One region of the Paenibacillus sp. J2L1-98 genome, then DNA from elsewhere that is predicted to be linked to it. Evidence: predicted binding sites of a transcription regulator. Region 1 holds the regulator's gene; the other holds the start of a gene.
What was found. Region 1 encodes NrdR, which represses ribonucleotide reductase genes. Its sites were predicted from a motif close to AACACNATATATNGTGTT; they were not measured.
Positions count from the first base shown of each region.

Region 2: AC0YNZ_RS02745 (adenosylcobalamin-dependent ribonucleoside-diphosphate reductase) is a predicted target of NrdR. The motif match lies at 2,156-2,173, and genes of this name have one in related genera.

Region 1 covers NZ_JBWDNW010000007.1:83,910-92,068, reverse strand. Annotated here, with positions in the region: gene AC0YNZ_RS15375 (tagatose 1,6-diphosphate aldolase) at 1-409, shown strand, start outside; gene AC0YNZ_RS15370 (LacI family DNA-binding transcriptional regulator) at 513-1,514, opposite strand; gene AC0YNZ_RS15365 (glycoside hydrolase family 16 protein) at 1,955-2,761, opposite strand; tRNA gene AC0YNZ_RS15360 (tRNA-Ala) at 2,953-3,028, opposite strand; gene nrdR (transcriptional regulator NrdR) at 3,072-3,554, opposite strand; gene AC0YNZ_RS15350 (alpha/beta-type small acid-soluble spore protein) at 3,697-3,915, shown strand; gene AC0YNZ_RS15345 (lytic transglycosylase domain-containing protein) at 4,028-4,594, opposite strand; gene coaE (dephospho-CoA kinase) at 4,591-5,187, opposite strand; gene ytaF (sporulation membrane protein YtaF) at 5,203-5,919, opposite strand; gene mutM (DNA-formamidopyrimidine glycosylase) at 6,052-6,903, opposite strand; gene polA (DNA polymerase I) at 6,952-8,159, opposite strand, start outside.
Region 2 covers NZ_JBWDNW010000001.1:573,342-581,500, reverse strand. Annotated here, with positions in the region: gene AC0YNZ_RS02755 (YqhG family protein) at 1-137, opposite strand, end outside; gene AC0YNZ_RS02750 (DEAD/DEAH box helicase) at 134-1,957, opposite strand; gene AC0YNZ_RS02745 (adenosylcobalamin-dependent ribonucleoside-diphosphate reductase) at 2,235-4,748, shown strand; gene AC0YNZ_RS02740 (MFS transporter) at 5,031-6,437, opposite strand; gene AC0YNZ_RS02735 (AraC family transcriptional regulator) at 6,629-7,597, shown strand.

The DNA.
Region 1 (8,159 bases):
GAAGCCCGAGTACGGCATTGACCTGCTTAAAGTAGAAGTGCCGGTCTCGATCTTCAATATTCAAGGTTATGAGCAATACAGCAATTATCAACCAGTGTTCACAAAAGATGAGGCGGCTGAATTCTATTTTCGCAGCTCCGAAAAAAGTAAATTGCCATTCATTTATCTGAGCGGTGGTGTCACCAATGAACAGTTTATTGACACGTTGTATTTCGCCAAAGAAGCTAAATCGGAATTTTGTGGTGTGTTGTGCGGAAGAGCAACTTGGAATGATGCGGTGAGGCCTTTCGCCGAAGAAGGTAAGGAGAAGTTCTATCAGTGGCTGCAGACCGAAGGCATCAGCAACCTCGACAAATTGAAATTGGCCGTCGCTGAGACTGCTTCCTCTTGGAAGAAATTTTCTCGATAATACAAAATCCCCCCTATGTTGATTTTCGCAGGGGGGATTCCACAATTAAACCAATCCTTTAAAACATACATTCATCATTTTGATGGGGAATTATTAATTTGGACTAACCAATTGTCTTAATTGACTCCGAAGTAAGCAACTGAGTTTTTAGTCGTTTTATCTGAGGCGCCCCGTCGTACTCCCCATTCATTCTTTGAAGCAGTATTTTTCCCGCTTCAATCCCCATTTCCCGTGTAGGTTGTACAACAACGGATAATGGAGGATTAAACATTTCAAACAATTCAGTCTGATCATAGCCACACAACGATATGTCTTCACCTATAACAAGCCCTCGTTCCATTAGAACTTTCATAGAGTTAACAGTCGTTGGATAGTTAGTTGTAAATATAGCCGTTGGTCTCTCTTTAAGATCTAACAGCTTATTGATTGCCTCTCTTCCGCCATCTCTTGTATAAGGAGCATATGCAATATAATCGTCAATAACTTCTATATTGTAATCATCCATTGCTCGTATATAACCATTTAACCGCTCTTGGGCGGTATAAATGTCTTTGGGACCCGCAATAATCCCGATCTTACGATGGCCCTTATTAATCATCATTTCTACAGCAGAATAAGAGCCATTCACATTATCGCATACTACTGCATCAAGGCTCAGTCCCTTTACGAGCCGATCAATTAATACTACTGGAATATCTTTATCCATAATGACACTATGATTAAGTTCAGTGGAGCTTACCAGCATGACAATAAGACCATCTACCATCTTGTTCTTAAGGTAGGTCAACTTTTCTGTTTGTTGAACAATATTATCGTTTGCACTGCAAATCACAATTCCATAATTCATGGGATTAAGGACCTCTTCAATCCCTTCGATGACCTGAGTACAAAAAATATCAGTTATACGAGGAATCAGAACACCTACCGTGTATGTTTTACTTGTTCGAAGACCACGGGCAATTGGGTTAGATGTAAAGTTTAATAATTTTATAGCTTGTTCAATCTTCTCTTGATTACTTTTCTTAATTTTATATCCGTTAATAAATTTCGATACGGTTCCAACTGAAACATTGGCTTGTTTTGCAACATCCTTAATTGTCGGCATAAGAAATCTCCATAATTACGACCTAATAATCTTAAAACGATTTGATTTATTACATACCATGTATAATCATCGATTGTCAATTTAAATTCATCCTCAACCCCTTCCCGTAGCGTGGCAACTTTTAATTCAGTAATTATTCAGACTTTATTAGTATCCATAAAAAGAAAATTCGGAAATCATGGCTTCGAAGATTCCTTAAGCGTAAAAAACTAAAACCAATAAAGTTTGTATTTAGTGGAGCCTAGGGGGATACGACTCGTATTAGCTCGTCTTTCCATTATAGGATGTCCGAATCTTGATTTAATGGCTGACGAATCTTAGTCTACGGGGACTTTTAGCGGTAGATTCAGACGCCGTGCTCCTGCACTCGATGTAACTTCTTCGAAGCTTAATCATCCGTTCCGTCCGCGCGGGCGAACCCCTGTTCACTACCCAAGACCTTAAATCTTCCGATAACAACGTACATAATCAATTACAAACTCACTTGGATACTCGGGTTTCGTTGTTGAACCACTCTCTTGTGGCGGAATCTCATAAATATTCAGCATCAATTGCATCGGATACTTCGGAGATTGCATTGAGCTATGTATGAGTTTGTTATCGATATAAAAATCGACTCCGTGCTCTGTCCAATCAAGAGCATAAATATGAAACTTGGTAGGGTCAATCGAAAATTGTTTCTCGAAAAACTCTTCGTGAATGGATGGGTCACCAAAAGAATGGATACCAAATCCTATCTTGCATTGATCAGTATTCACATTCCAGCCCTTCAGCTCAAAAGGACATAGTTCAGCTGATTTATATGGCTGATCCTCAAACCCAATCATCCAAAATGCACAAACATTATTGGGATTTCTTAATCCTTTGGCACGTATTTCAAAATATCCGAACTGCTGCGTAAATAGTCGTTCGACAGATTGCTCTTCTCGAACGATACAGTCTCGTGAGAATTTGTGTTGCCCATATTCGCTTCCTACAGGGCCGGAAAATACTCCTGTCTGGAGGTTACTAACTTTAACGTCCCCGTTAAATTCAGGACACCAAGGTAATTTATCTTCAGTAATTTGTAAAACGAGTTGGCTTTCTTGAAATCTGTAGTTTGCTTGGGAGTTCTTTCTACTGCTCCATTGAGGCAAATAGTACGGTAGCCACTTCGTACGGTCCAGCTCACCGTCATCAAAATCATCATGAAATACCAATGTATAGCCTGATTTATCAATATTTCTTGGAAAGTCCTCATTCATCATGATTTATCCCCTTTATAATTGGTTGATATTGGTTATATTATAGCATTAATATATATATTGACAAGAACTAACGTTCGCCATATCGGTTTTAGTCAAGGATACGTGCGGACTGAACCCCGGGGTTCGCCCCCTGGGCTTTCCACCAAATAAAAAAAGTCCACGAACTTAATCGTGGACTTGAATGTATTATTTGGTGGAGCCTAGGGGGATCGAACCCCTGACCTCATCACTGCCAGCGATGCGCTCTCCCAGCTGAGCTAAGGCCCCAAATGACGACAAGATTGATCTTAACACAGGGTAGTAAGATTTGTCAATCTCTATCTATCATACCATTGAGCGGATGCTTGGAGAGCAGGTTGTTGAGCTCCTTCATGAACATATCGATATCCTTGAATTGACGATAAACGGATGCGAAGCGGACGTAAGCTACCTCGTCGACAGGGTAAAGCTGGTTCATGACAATTGCGCCGATATCGCTGCTGTCAACCTCGGCATGAGCTGTTGTGCGCAGCTCCTTCTCAACCTCGGATACGATAACCTCCAGCCGTTCTACGGGCACAGGACGCTTCTCGCAGGCGCGGATAAGACCGCGTAATATTTTGTCGCGACTGAATTCTTCGCGGCTTCCGTCTTTTTTGATGACGATTAGAGGCGTTTCTTCAATCATTTCGAATGTCGTGAAGCGGCGGCTGCACTTTTCACATTCACGACGGCGACGAATTGATTTGTTTTCGTTGGCCGGTCTGGAGTCTAATACTTTCGTTCCGGCATAGTCGCAGTATGGGCATTTCATGTTGCGTATTGCCTCCTTTCTTAGTCACAAAAGCCTTTGAAACTGGCCTTTTTAAATCATTTTTAATTTCCATCTAATTCCTGTAATGAAGTTTTGATTTTTGCACATAATACGTTTACCAACCGCAAGGAGGTGAACATACATGAGCGCATCCCGCAGCAGTAACCAATTGGTTGTACCTCAAGCGACAGCTGCACTTGACCAAATGAAATTTGAAGTGGCTCAAGAGCTAGGCATCGCGATTCCGCAAGACGGATACTACGGCAACATGGCAACTAAAGACGCTGGCTCCATCGGGGGATTCATTACCCGTCGCCTAGTGCAAATTGCCGAGCAATCCCTTGCTGGTCAATACAAATAATGATTCATTACAAGTTGTATGAATAAAGGATGCTTTGGCCGGGCCCGTTCATAAGTAACGGGCCTCCAAGGCTTCATTGTATTTTCGTATTCGCTAAGCTAATGACGAACGCTTAGAAGCTCGGATAAATATCCTTATACTTATTATAATAGTATATGACCCGTTGTACATAGTGCCTCGTCTCGCCGAACGGTATTTGCTTCACCGATTCCATCGTCCCGTCCCACACACCCGTATCAAGCCACTTCCGCACATTGCCTGGTCCCGCGTTGTATGCGGCTATGGCAGCGACCTTATTGTGATCAAATTGTTGATCAAGGGATTTCAAATACCACGCGCCAACCTCAATGCTAACATCCGCACGATGCCGGAGCATGTCTTCCGTTACTTCCTTAAAGCCCGCTTTTTGAACGACCCAATCCGCCGTTTCAGGCATGATTTGCATCAATCCTAAAGCGCCCTTCCTCGATTCCTGGCCTGTCCGGTAGTTTGTTTCGCTCCGGATGATTGCAGCTACCAAGTGGGGCTCAACGCCGTAGTTAGAAGCACTTGCACGAATGTCTTCCTTATAATGAACCGGATACATCCATGTTGCGAGCCAATCCGATTTGAGAAATAGAATCATCATAAGCCCCAGCAGCAGTACAAGAAACACTCTCTTCTTTAGAAGCATTCTCATGGCAAGCACTGACTTTTCCAAAAATCGTCAAGCTGACGCTCCGTCTCCGCAAGCGTTCCGCTGTTATCGATGACCCAATCCGCATTTTTCTTCTTCTGCTCGATATTCATTTGCAGCGCGATCCGGCGGCTTGCTTCTTCGTCAGACAAATGATTTCTTTCCATCAAACGCGTTTTCTGAATCTCAGCAGGCACATAGACAACCATAATGCCATCGTACAAATTTTGCTGCCCGGTTTCGTACAAGAGCGGTACATCCGCAACGACTAATCGCTCGGGAAACTGCTCCGTGTACGTATGTATACGCTGCTGCATTCTCGAACGAATGGCCGGGTGGGTGATCGCTTCGAGTTTCGCCAGCGAGGCTTTATCGCGGAATACGATCTCCCCGAGCGCTTTCCGGTTAAGTGAGCCGTCCTCTTCAAGAACAGCTTGTCCGAACGTAGAGGCAATTGCCTCTAATGCCGGTTCTCCGGGAAGGACAACCTCTCTTGCGACTTGATCGGCATCGACCAGCAGCGCACCGCGTTCTATAAGCATTTTTGCGATAGTGCTTTTACCGCTGGCAATACCGCCGGTTAATCCGATTTTCATCCAGTTCACCTCAAATTATAACAACTTCATGATTCCCATCATGATTAATAATATGCCTGGCAGAAAAGATAATGTTTGCATTCCTCTCCAAGCGGAGAAACGAAAGCCAAAACGGATGCCTCCTATTAGAAAGATCGCGCTCGCCGCCGCAATCGTGAGTGATGTAAATAATGAAGGCAAACCGATCAACGCTGCTCCAATTCCTGCTCCGAATGCATCAAGCGATAACGCAACCCCGAGCATCACCGCTTCCGATGCGGAAATCGTGCCCGATTTGTCAACGTCCGCCGCTTGCGGCGTCCGCAAAATTTGAATCACTAACCCAAGGTGCTTCAGCTCCACCCTCATCACAAGAGGCGCGTTTGCAATTTCTCCAGCTTGCTTTTTCGCATCGCCTTCAGCTGCTTCTGCGCATCCATGACCAGAGTCCTCATCCGACTCGTTCGCTTCATCATTTTGCTTACCTCGCTTGATCTGCATCAGCGCCCAGCCTCCAATCAGAATGAGCACGCATGCTCCAATGAGCCGCGCGACAAATTCGGAAAGAAATCCGGTCAGCCAGCCTCCAACCTGCATAGACAAGTAAATGATAAGGCCTGAGCAGCAAGCAATAATCAACACCGACAGCAATGGGATCCGAATTCTCCGTAAGCCGTACGTAACACCAACGCCAAATCCGTCTAAACTAACGGCAAAAGCAAGAACCAACAGTGAAGCAACATGCGCGAACAATTCTTTAGTCCCTCCCCGCACAGCGGCTGTCCTTCTCACCATAAAGCTGTGAGTAGTCATCCGCCTATACTTCGTAACACAACTATCATATGCGGGGAGTATTTGACTGTGCATGTCGATATGGAATTGCTGCTAAACCATTGCTTTATCAGATACGGCAAGCGGCTGGCATTTGCTGCAAATATGCGTGCCTCTGCCTCCAACCGTAAATTTCTGAATAGGTTTTGCACAAGACGGACAAGGCTCATCCTTCCTGCCGTATACGAGCAGCTGATGCTGGAACATGCCCATCTCACCTTGCCCGTTCACATAAGATTTGATCGACGACCCGCCCGCTTCTACGGCATGCGCCAGCGTCGATCGAATCGCCTCGTACAATCGCTTCCATTCGGCCGGCTTCAGCGTATTTGGCGTTCGTTCCGGGTGAATTCGCGCTTGGAACAGCGCTTCGTCCACATAGATGTTACCTAAGCCGACAATATGCTCTTGATTCAGCAGCAGCGGCTTAATCTTCGTCGCACGCTTCTCCAGCTTGCCGCGCAGCGCTTCCAGTGTAAAAGAAGGTTCCAGCGGCTCAATACCCAGCTTGTTAAGCGGCGGAAGCTCAAGCTCCTGTCCCGACTGAAACAGATGCATCGTGCCGAACTGGCGCACATCCTTGTAGCGCAGGTCCATCCCGTCGTCAAAATGAAAGATCACATGCGTATGCAGCTCTAGCGGTTCCTCTGACGGAAACACCCCATAGCGTCCTTCCATACGCAAATGAGACACAAGTACAAGCCCATCCAAAATAATTCGCAAAAACTTGCCGCGCCGCTCAACCGTTTCAATCGTATGTCCAACTAACGCATCCGCAAACTGCTCAGGCTCTGCCGGACGCTGTATAATACGCGGGAGTCTGACGGTTACAGATTGGATTCGTTTGCCCGCTACAAGTTCAATTAACGTTCGCCTTACCGTTTCTACCTCTGGCAATTCAGGCATATCTCCTCACCTCAACAACCATTATAACCGAAACTGCAAGGCAATGGGCTACTTTGCTTCGTACCAATTGTCACCGTAACTCACATCTGCTTTAAGCGGAACATCAAGCTTGAGCGCTCCCGCCATCACTTCGGGCACAAGCGACTTCATCAGCTCCAGCTCTTCCTTCGGCACCTCGAATACGAGCTCATCGTGCACTTGCAGCAGCATACGGCTCTGCAGCTTGCGTTCGCGCAGCGCCGCATCCATATGCACCATCGCCAGCTTAATAATATCTGCCGCGGTCCCCTGAATCGGCGTATTCATCGCTGTCCGTTCCGCGAAGGAGCGCACGTTGAAATTGGAAGCGTTTATGTCATTCAAATATCGTCTCCGCTCCAGCATCGTTGCCACATAGCCGTCGCGCCGCGCTTGCAGCACGATGTCGCTCATATATTGTCTGACACCCTTGAACACTTCCTTATAGTTCTCAATGAATTTACCCGCTTCTTTCGGCGAAATGCCAAGGTTTCTCGAAAGGCCAAAATCACTAATCCCGTAAACGATACCGAAGTTTACCGCCTTCGCTGAACGCCGCATATTGGAATCGACCTGATCGGCCGAAACGCCGAATACGTCCATCGCCGTCTTCGTATGAATGTCCATATCCTCGATAAAGGCTTCCTTCATCTTCTCATCGTCAGCGATATGCGCCAGCACGCGAAGCTCGATCTGCGAATAGTCGGCTGCCAGAATGAACCAGCCTGGTTCTGATGGAACAAACGCTTTCCGGATTTGGCGGCCTTCCTCCAGCCTGATCGGAATATTCTGCAGGTTGGGGAACTGGCTGCTCAGACGTCCAGTTGCGGCTATTGTCTGGCGGTAGTACGTATGCACCTTGCCCGTTTCCTTGCGAACCTCCTTCAGTAGGCCCTCCACATAGGTCGACTGCAGCTTCGAGAGCTGACGGTAATGCAAAATAAGCGGAATGATCTCATGATAAGGAGCCAGCTCCTCCAGTACCTCGGCATCGGTCGAATAGCCTGTTTTCGTCTTTTTCTTAGCCGGCAGTCCAAGCTTCTCGAACAAGATCTCGCCAAGCTGCTTCGGTGACCCGATATTGAATTCCGTCCCTGCAAGCTTGTACACATCGCTAATGATGACCGTTAGCTGGCGCTCCAGATCGCGTCCAAGCGCCTCGAGCTCTTCCTTCTCCACTTTGATGCCCAAATGCTCCATGCCTGCGAGAATGCGGGACAACGGCTGCTCCATGTCAA
Region 2 (8,159 bases), on a different contig from region 1:
TAGGGCCGATTTGTCAATTCCCGGTCGGCATGCGGCGAAAGCTTAACGGTAAAATGGTTTGGCGATTTTTCTAATATCGAGCATTCTGTCGCTTCCAAGTAACGGTTTACGAATTTGTGCACCTGCTTCTCGTTCAAGGCTGCACCTCCACGGTTTGTCCAAGCGAATCCAAATTCACGAGCAGATCGGGACTGGCTGGCAGCGGACTCTCTCCCGTGAGCACCTCTTCCCGAATACGGCTAAGCGAGGAGCCCAAATGATTGATCTTTTGCTTCAAATCCGTTTCGCTGCCGGCTTCAAGCAGCATCCGCGCAAGGCGCTGCTCCAGCGTGCCGTCACCCTTCTCGAAGCGCTCCAATATATGATCAAGCTCCCCGATAACAAGCTCGAACAGATTGATTTTCTCATGCAGTAAATTCACGATGTGCTCTTCGATCGTGCCGATGGTGCACAGGTTGTAAATTTTCACATCTTCCTTCTGCCCGAGGCGGTGCACGCGTCCAATCCGCTGCTCTACACGCATCGGGTTCCAGGGCAGATCAAAGTTTATCATATGGTGGCAAAATTGCAGGTTAATGCCTTCGCCGCCAGCTTCCGTAGCGATTAGAATTTGCGCCCGTCCGCGGAACAAGTCCATCATCCAATCCTTTTTTCCGCGGTTCATGCCGCCCCGGTAGGGAACGGCGATCATATTTTGCGCGCGGAAAAACTGCAGCAAGTATTCCTGCGTGGCCCGGTATTCTGTGAAAATGATGACCTTGTCATTCATTTCTTTAACGAGCTCCATCGCTTTTTCGGCTTTTGTATTTGCTTTTATATTACGGATATTTTCTACGAGCTCCCATATTTTCGGACGCATAGGGGAGTCCTCCGACGTTTTCTTAAACAGGTTCACGAGCGTTAAAAATACGGCATCGCGGCTGCTGCATACTTCGCGCTGCAAGGTGACGAGAGAGAGCATGCTGGACAAGTCGCCGCCGCTTTCTTCATAGCGCTCCTTCACAAAGCCGGTGACCGCATCATACAGCGCTTTCTCTTCCTCCGAAAGTGTAAGCGGAATATTTTTGACAAAACGTTTCGTGAAATGAATGCCGCCGTCGCCGCGCCGATTGCGGATCATGACGCCTGACAAAGCCTCCTGCAGCTGATCTTCATTTTTCGGCATCCGTTTGTCGACGACAAAGTTGGCGGCAAAATCACTTTGCCCGCCCAGCTGGCCTGGTTTAAGCAGCGTGATTAGATTGAACAGCTCATCCATATCGTTCTGGATCGGCGTAGCCGTTAGCAGCAGGCAATATTTTTTGCGCAGAAGATTAGCGAACTGATAGTTCGTGGTTTTTTTGTTTTTCAGCTTATGCGCCTCGTCGATAATGATTAAGTCATAGTCTGTTCCGAGCACAAGCTCGCGGTGCGGCTCGCGCTTCGCAGTATCGATAGAGGCGACAACGATGTCATATCCCCATGTATGCTCTTTCTTCTGGGCAACGGCGGATATGCCAAACTTCTGATTTAGCTCGCGCACCCATTGAAGGACAAGGGAGGCAGGTACGAGAATTAAGACGCGCTTAGCCAGCCCTCTCACGATATATTCTTTCAGAACGAGCCCGGCTTCTATCGTTTTGCCAAGCCCGACCTCATCGGCTAGAATCGCGCGGCCGCCCATTTCATGCACGACCTTGCGCGCGGTGCTGATTTGATGTGGCATCGGCTCGAAGGACGGGAGCGACCGCAGACAGAGCAATTGCTCGAAGCTTTCAATTCGTTTCGCTTGCTCGGCTTCCATGGTGAGCTGATATAACGTCCAATCATCCCATGGTCCGCCTTTAGTCAGACGATTTTGCAGCTCCTCAAACCATGATCGGTCACACTGCAGGTCTACTAGCTGATGCAGCTTACGGGTGGCGAAGGCTGGGCCGGCTTCGGCTGAGGCAGCCTGCGGCGTTGTCGGGAATGTCATCTGGGTGCAGCTCCTTCCGCAGTAAAGGGGATAAGTTGTAATCAGTATTGCCTTTTCATCCAATAATAATAAGAAGCCGTCTAAAAAAGAGTATGAACAAGCAAAAGAGTAAGAGAAGGCGAATTTGCGGGAAGGATCGCTATATTCAGCTGTAAATAAATGAGAAAATCTATATGCAGTATAGTAAAATGGTTTTATCACACCATATATTGTGTTATTGGCGTGTGTTGTCTGATAAATGCCGGGAGAGCGGCAATTCAAAGGAGGAAGCGCAGCGATGGAGACGTCTGGCGGTAAGCGACTTGAGGGACTTAGCGAGAAAATCTTTCTGGATCGATACGCTTTGAAGAACGCTGATACGAGCAAAACGTTGGTCGGCGACATCGTACTCGTCCTGACGAAGGATGATCCGAAGTTTCCGGTGAAGGAAGTCGGGGAAGTGATCGCACGCGAAGGAAACGAGGTTACGGTAAGACTTAGGAGCGGTGAGCTGGCAAAGTCCAGCGTGGAGAAGCTTACGCTCACGATCGAGAAGACGCCGGAGGAGATGTGGGACCGGCTTGCGGGCGCGATGGCTTCGGTTGAGGCCCGACTGGATAAGCAGAAGGAATGGCATGAGAAATTCAGATATATTTTGGACGATTGGAAGCTCGTACCGGGAGGACGCATCGCAGCAGGGGCAGGCGCAAACGAGGAGCTGACGTTATTTAATTGCTACGTTATACCGTCACCTAAGGACAGCCGGGGCGGTATCATGAAGACGCTCACGGAGATGACCGAGATCATGGCGCGCGGCGGCGGAGTCGGAATGAACCTGTCATCGCTGCGGCCGCGCCGAGCGATTGTCGCCGGGGTAAACGGTTCATCCAGCGGAGCCGTATCATGGGGCGGCTTGTTTAGCTATACGACGGGATTGATCGAGCAGGGCGGATCAAGAAGAGGAGCCTTAATGTTGATGCTTAACGACTGGCATCCGGACGTGCTGGAGTTCATAACGGTCAAGCAAACGATGGGACAGGTGACGAATGCAAACTTATCCGTATGCGTCAGCAACGCATTCATGCGTGCGGTGAAGGAGGACTTGGAATGGGAGCTTGTGTTCCCGGATACGAAGGAGCCGGAATATGACGGGCTGTGGACGGGGGATATCGAGGAATGGCGGCGCCTTGGCAAAAAGGTCATTCTTTACAAAACCGTTCGCGCCCGTGAGATATGGCAAGCCATCATCGAATCGGCATGGAAATCCGCTGAGCCCGGGGTCGTCTTTATGGAGTATTACAATCAAATGTCGAACAGCTGGTATTTTAATCCGATTATTAGTACTAATCCGTGCGGCGAACAAGGCTTGCCGGCTTGGGGCGTATGCAACTTATCTGCAGTTAATCTGTCGAAGTTTTATGATGAGGAAAAGCATGATGTCAATTGGCAGGAGCTGGCGAAGGTTACGCGTTGGTCGGTACGTTTTCTGGACAATGTCATCGAGAAGACGCCTTATCATTTTGCGGAAAATGAACGTAATCAGAAGCTGGAGCGCCGAATCGGGCTCGGAACGATGGGGCTTGCGGAGCTTATGATTAAGCTTGGCATCAGGTACGGCAGTGCGGACTCGCTAGTTTTTCTGGATAAGCTGTATGGATTTATGGCTCGTGAAGCTTACTTGGCCTCTACCGAAATAGCTGCAGAGAAGGGCCCGTTTCAAGCATTCGATGCTGAAAAATATGTGCAAAGCGGATTTATGAAGCATATGATTGCGGAGTTTCCGGAAATTGGGGAGGCTGTTGCCGAGAGGGGCATGCGCAATGTAACGGTTATTACCGAGGCGCCTACCGGAAGCACGGGTACGATGGTCGGAACTTCAACGGGGATCGAGCCGTATTTTGCATTCGAATACTTCCGTCAGAGCCGCCTCGGATTTGACAAGCAGGATGTCCAGGTAGCAGCAGCGTGGAAGGATACGCACCCGGGAGAGGAATTGCCCGATTATTTTGTAACGTCGATGAGCTTATCGGCTGAGGATCATATTCGCGTACAGGCAGCGATCCAGCGCTGGGTAGACAGCTCGATCTCGAAGACCGCGAATTGTCCTGCGGATTTTACAATTGAAGAAACGGGGCGGCTCTATGAGCTGGCATTCGAGCTCGGCTGTAAAGGCGTAACCATCTACCGGGATGGCAGCCGCGATGTACAGGTGCTTTCAACGTCAAAGGAGGAAACCGCAGAGGTTCAAACGGAGCAGGTGCTCGATAAGCAGTATAAAAGCCGGCCGCAGATGCTGCGAGGAGCCACCTACAAGGTAAATACGCCATTTGGCATGGCATATATTACGATTAATGACTTGAACGGCACGCCGGGTGAAATATTTTTGAACGTGGGTAAGGCAGGCTCTGATGTTTTTGCGATGGCGGAGGCATTAGGCAGGGTATGTTCATTATTTCTGCGTTATGGCGATCATGGAAACAAGGTGAAGCTTCTAGTTAAGCACTTGAAAGGGATTGGCGGCTCAGGTGCGATTGGATTTGGCGTTAACCGGGTGGAGTCCATTGCCGATGCGGTAGCCAAGTCGCTCGAGCTGCATATCGGAAGCGGAGAAATGCAGACTGAGATTGCAGCATCATCAGACGTACAGGATATGCGCTTGAATGCGCCTGCTAAAACGTATACAGCGGAATATACACAATATCAGACGAAGAACGCTTCACTGGATTTATGTCCTTCTTGCGGCTCTGCTTCCTTAATTAATATAGAGGGGTGTAAGCAGTGTAATCATTGCGGGTATAGTCGGTGCAATTAGGAAAAAAGAGATATGAGTACTATGTGAAATTCCATAATTCGTTAGAATGGTTGCAGAATTTGTTAGACGATGTATTTCAAAACTCGTTGGAAACAATGAATTATTAAAAACGAATTAAGTAAAGAGTCAGGCATAAATTAAAGTTACCTGACTCTTTACTTTTTGGATGAGAGCTAAAGATGACATTTCTGATAATTTTACTTATTTGTCTTATCAACATGAGTTTTATGCGAAAACTTTCCCTGCTAAAAGTATCCGAAGACGTATTATACCAGCTCTGTTTCAAGAATCTGTAAATGCTTGTTTTCGAGTAGGTTGGCGTGCCGGAGCAAAGCAGAGAAGCGTCGTAACAAGGGCTAATGCAATAAACACTACTGATCCCAATATGGAATCCGATACAGCATGAGCAAATTGCATCTTGGAAGGCTGATCCGTTTGGATCGCTACATCAAATACGGTGATGAGAACAGCCAAACCTAATGAAGAACCGCTTTGATGCGCGACGTTAATGAGACCCGAAGCCGCACCGTTATCTTGAGGGTCCACACCTGAGAGTCCCATAACGGTAAGCGGTTGGAACACCATTCCGGCGCCAATGCCCATGATGGTTAAAAGGATGAACATTTGCGGAAAGAACTCCGCTTGTCCGGAGACGATTCGGCTCAGTCCGAGTGTACCAACGATTGCTAATAACAAACCGGCTATCAGGACTTTCCTATTTCCATAACGCTGCACTAGCCCAGGTATCAGATACATCATCCCGAACTGGGCGACTGTAAATGGCAGGAAAGCTAAACCTGCTTCAAGCGAGCTGGACCCGAGGACGTTTTGCAAATATTGAGGGATAAAGAAAAAGAGTGAAAAATTCCCGCACACCATGAAGAACCTTCCCAGATAAGCCCCGGACCGCTGGCGGCTCGCGAACAACCGGAGTGGGATGATCGGCTCAGCCGATCGGGCTTCAATAAGAACGAATGCCGCTAACAAAACAATCCCGGACGCAAGTGAAATCCATGTTTCGGGCTCCCCCCAACCGCGATCGGCAGCTTGAACAAAACCGAATACCAACGCAGTCATGCCAATTACGGAGACAATCGCACCCCAAAAATCAAAACGTCCGGTCCTCTTACCTGATTTCTGAATAAACCTCTGTACCAAATAGAGCAAAACAATCCCAATGGGTACATTGATAAACATTCCGACGCGCCAGGAAATAAAATCGGTGAAAAATCCGCCAAGAAGGAGACCGATACTGCCGCCTCCAGCCGAAACCGCGCTGTATATCGCGATCGCTCTGGCACGTTCCTTGGCCTCTACAAAGCTCGCCGACAGCAAGGCTAGTGCAGCAGGTGTTGCCAAAGCAGCCGCAAAGCCTTGGAATGCACGTGAAACAAGCAAAATTTCGGCTGTCGGCGCCAAACCGGCCAGCATAGAAGCCAGCGAAAATAATCCGATGCCCACATTAAGCATTCTTCTGCGCCCCAAAAGATCCCCAGCCCGGGCACCGAGCAACAAAAACCCACCGAACGGTAAAATGTAGGCATTTTGCACCCAAGTCAAGCCGGTTGCCGTCATATGCAGCGAACGACCGATTTGAGGTATTGCCGTTACCATTATGGAGGCGTCAAGCACAACGATAAGTTGACATGCGATGATAATGGTTAAAATGATCCATTTTGACTGTTGCATAAACATGTTCCTTTCTTTTTTAGAAGATAGTGTTCTGAAGAATATTATGGATGGAATCGGCGGAAGGAAGTAGACCGTTCCTGCTTAAAATTTGCCTAAAGCTGCAAGTTACTTTTTTTTCATAGTTCTATTGCATTGCAATCTTTTTCAATGCCTTTATAATTTAGATAAAGATAGGAGGGATGGAATAAATGCCGGAACAAAGACGGGATAACCGCGCTAGCTATGGAAAGAGTGTTTCTATTCATAAGAAACCGTTGGATCAGCTCATTGCCATGACGGATCGGATTACCAAGGCGGAAGGACGGACGCCAACCGATGTTCCGTTTCTTTCCATTATCAGAAGCAGTCGCGAGACGCTGCGGAATCCAGGTGTTTTGACTCCTTCCTTTTGTCTGATCCTTCAAGGGACTAAGAAGCTTTACCTTGGTCAAGATATCTTTCATTACTCAGCGGGTGATTATTTGGCTTCGCTGATCGATATACCGGCTTCCGCCCAAGTCATCGGCGCTTCGGAAGAATCGCCTTATATCGGTTTGCGTATCGATTTTACGACGCAAGAAATCGCTTCTGTGGTCATGGAGGCGGAAATCATTACGGAACCAAAAGAGAAAGATCTGAATGCCGGAGCTTTCATCGGAAAATCGAATGCCGAACTGCTAGACATATTTTTCCGATTATTGAAGCTAATCGAAAAGCCTAAAGAAGTTCGATTTCTGTCCGAACTGATCAAAAAGGAAATGATTTTTAACTTACTGTCGAGTGATTTTGGTCATTTATTTTTCCAAAAGGTGCTTTTTGATCAAAGAGCGGATGGAGTCGGTAAGGCGATTCAATGGATCAAAGAAAATTACGCACGTTCTTTTACCGTTGAGGAACTCGCAAAATCCTGCAACATGAGTACCTCCGGACTACATCATAAATTCAAAGCGATCACAACAATGGGGCCTTTGCAGTATCAGAAGCAGCTTCGCCTTCAGGAAGCCAAGCGCCTGATGTTAAGCGGTCCCATAGGGGCAACGATGGCCGCATTGACAGTAGGCTATGAAAGTCCGTCACAATTCAATCGGGAATACCGAAGGCTTTTTGGTCTACCTCCTCTGCAAGATATTAAAGCGATGCGAAAATCTTCTCGCGCTTGGGGATTCGAGGATAGTTAATGATGGATGTCATCATCGAGGGAAACGGGCTCAGGGCAATATAATATTTTCTAACGAATTATGAAATAAACCGCGATCTTCACTACAGTGCTTTTCAAATTCTAATAAATTCTGGAACAACAAAAACGGAGCCGCACGGGTGAAGCGGGCTCCGTTTTCTGATTTATTATGGAATACCACATGAATTAATCATCCGGGAAGTGATGCGGTTCCTTATGAAGAACCGGAGTTGATCATTGTGCTGAATCAGGAGATCGTGCTTAATTCCCCGCGGATCGATATTATCCGTAGGAATCGAACGATCGTGAGTCCGCCATTGAGGATACCATTGATTTTGTCATGCGGGGCCTAAAGTATAACAATGACACATTCATCCATTAAGTGACAGCTTTTGTCTGCTATTTTAGTCTCAATTATAGAACAGCAGATAATAGTGAAAGGTTATGCGTAGAACGCAAGCCGTGCGACGAATCCACGCCGTATTCAGAAGGACGAAATTCTGGCTCTACACCAAGACAAAGTACCAAGGACGTAGAACGGTACCGTGCTTTGATTCTGTCAT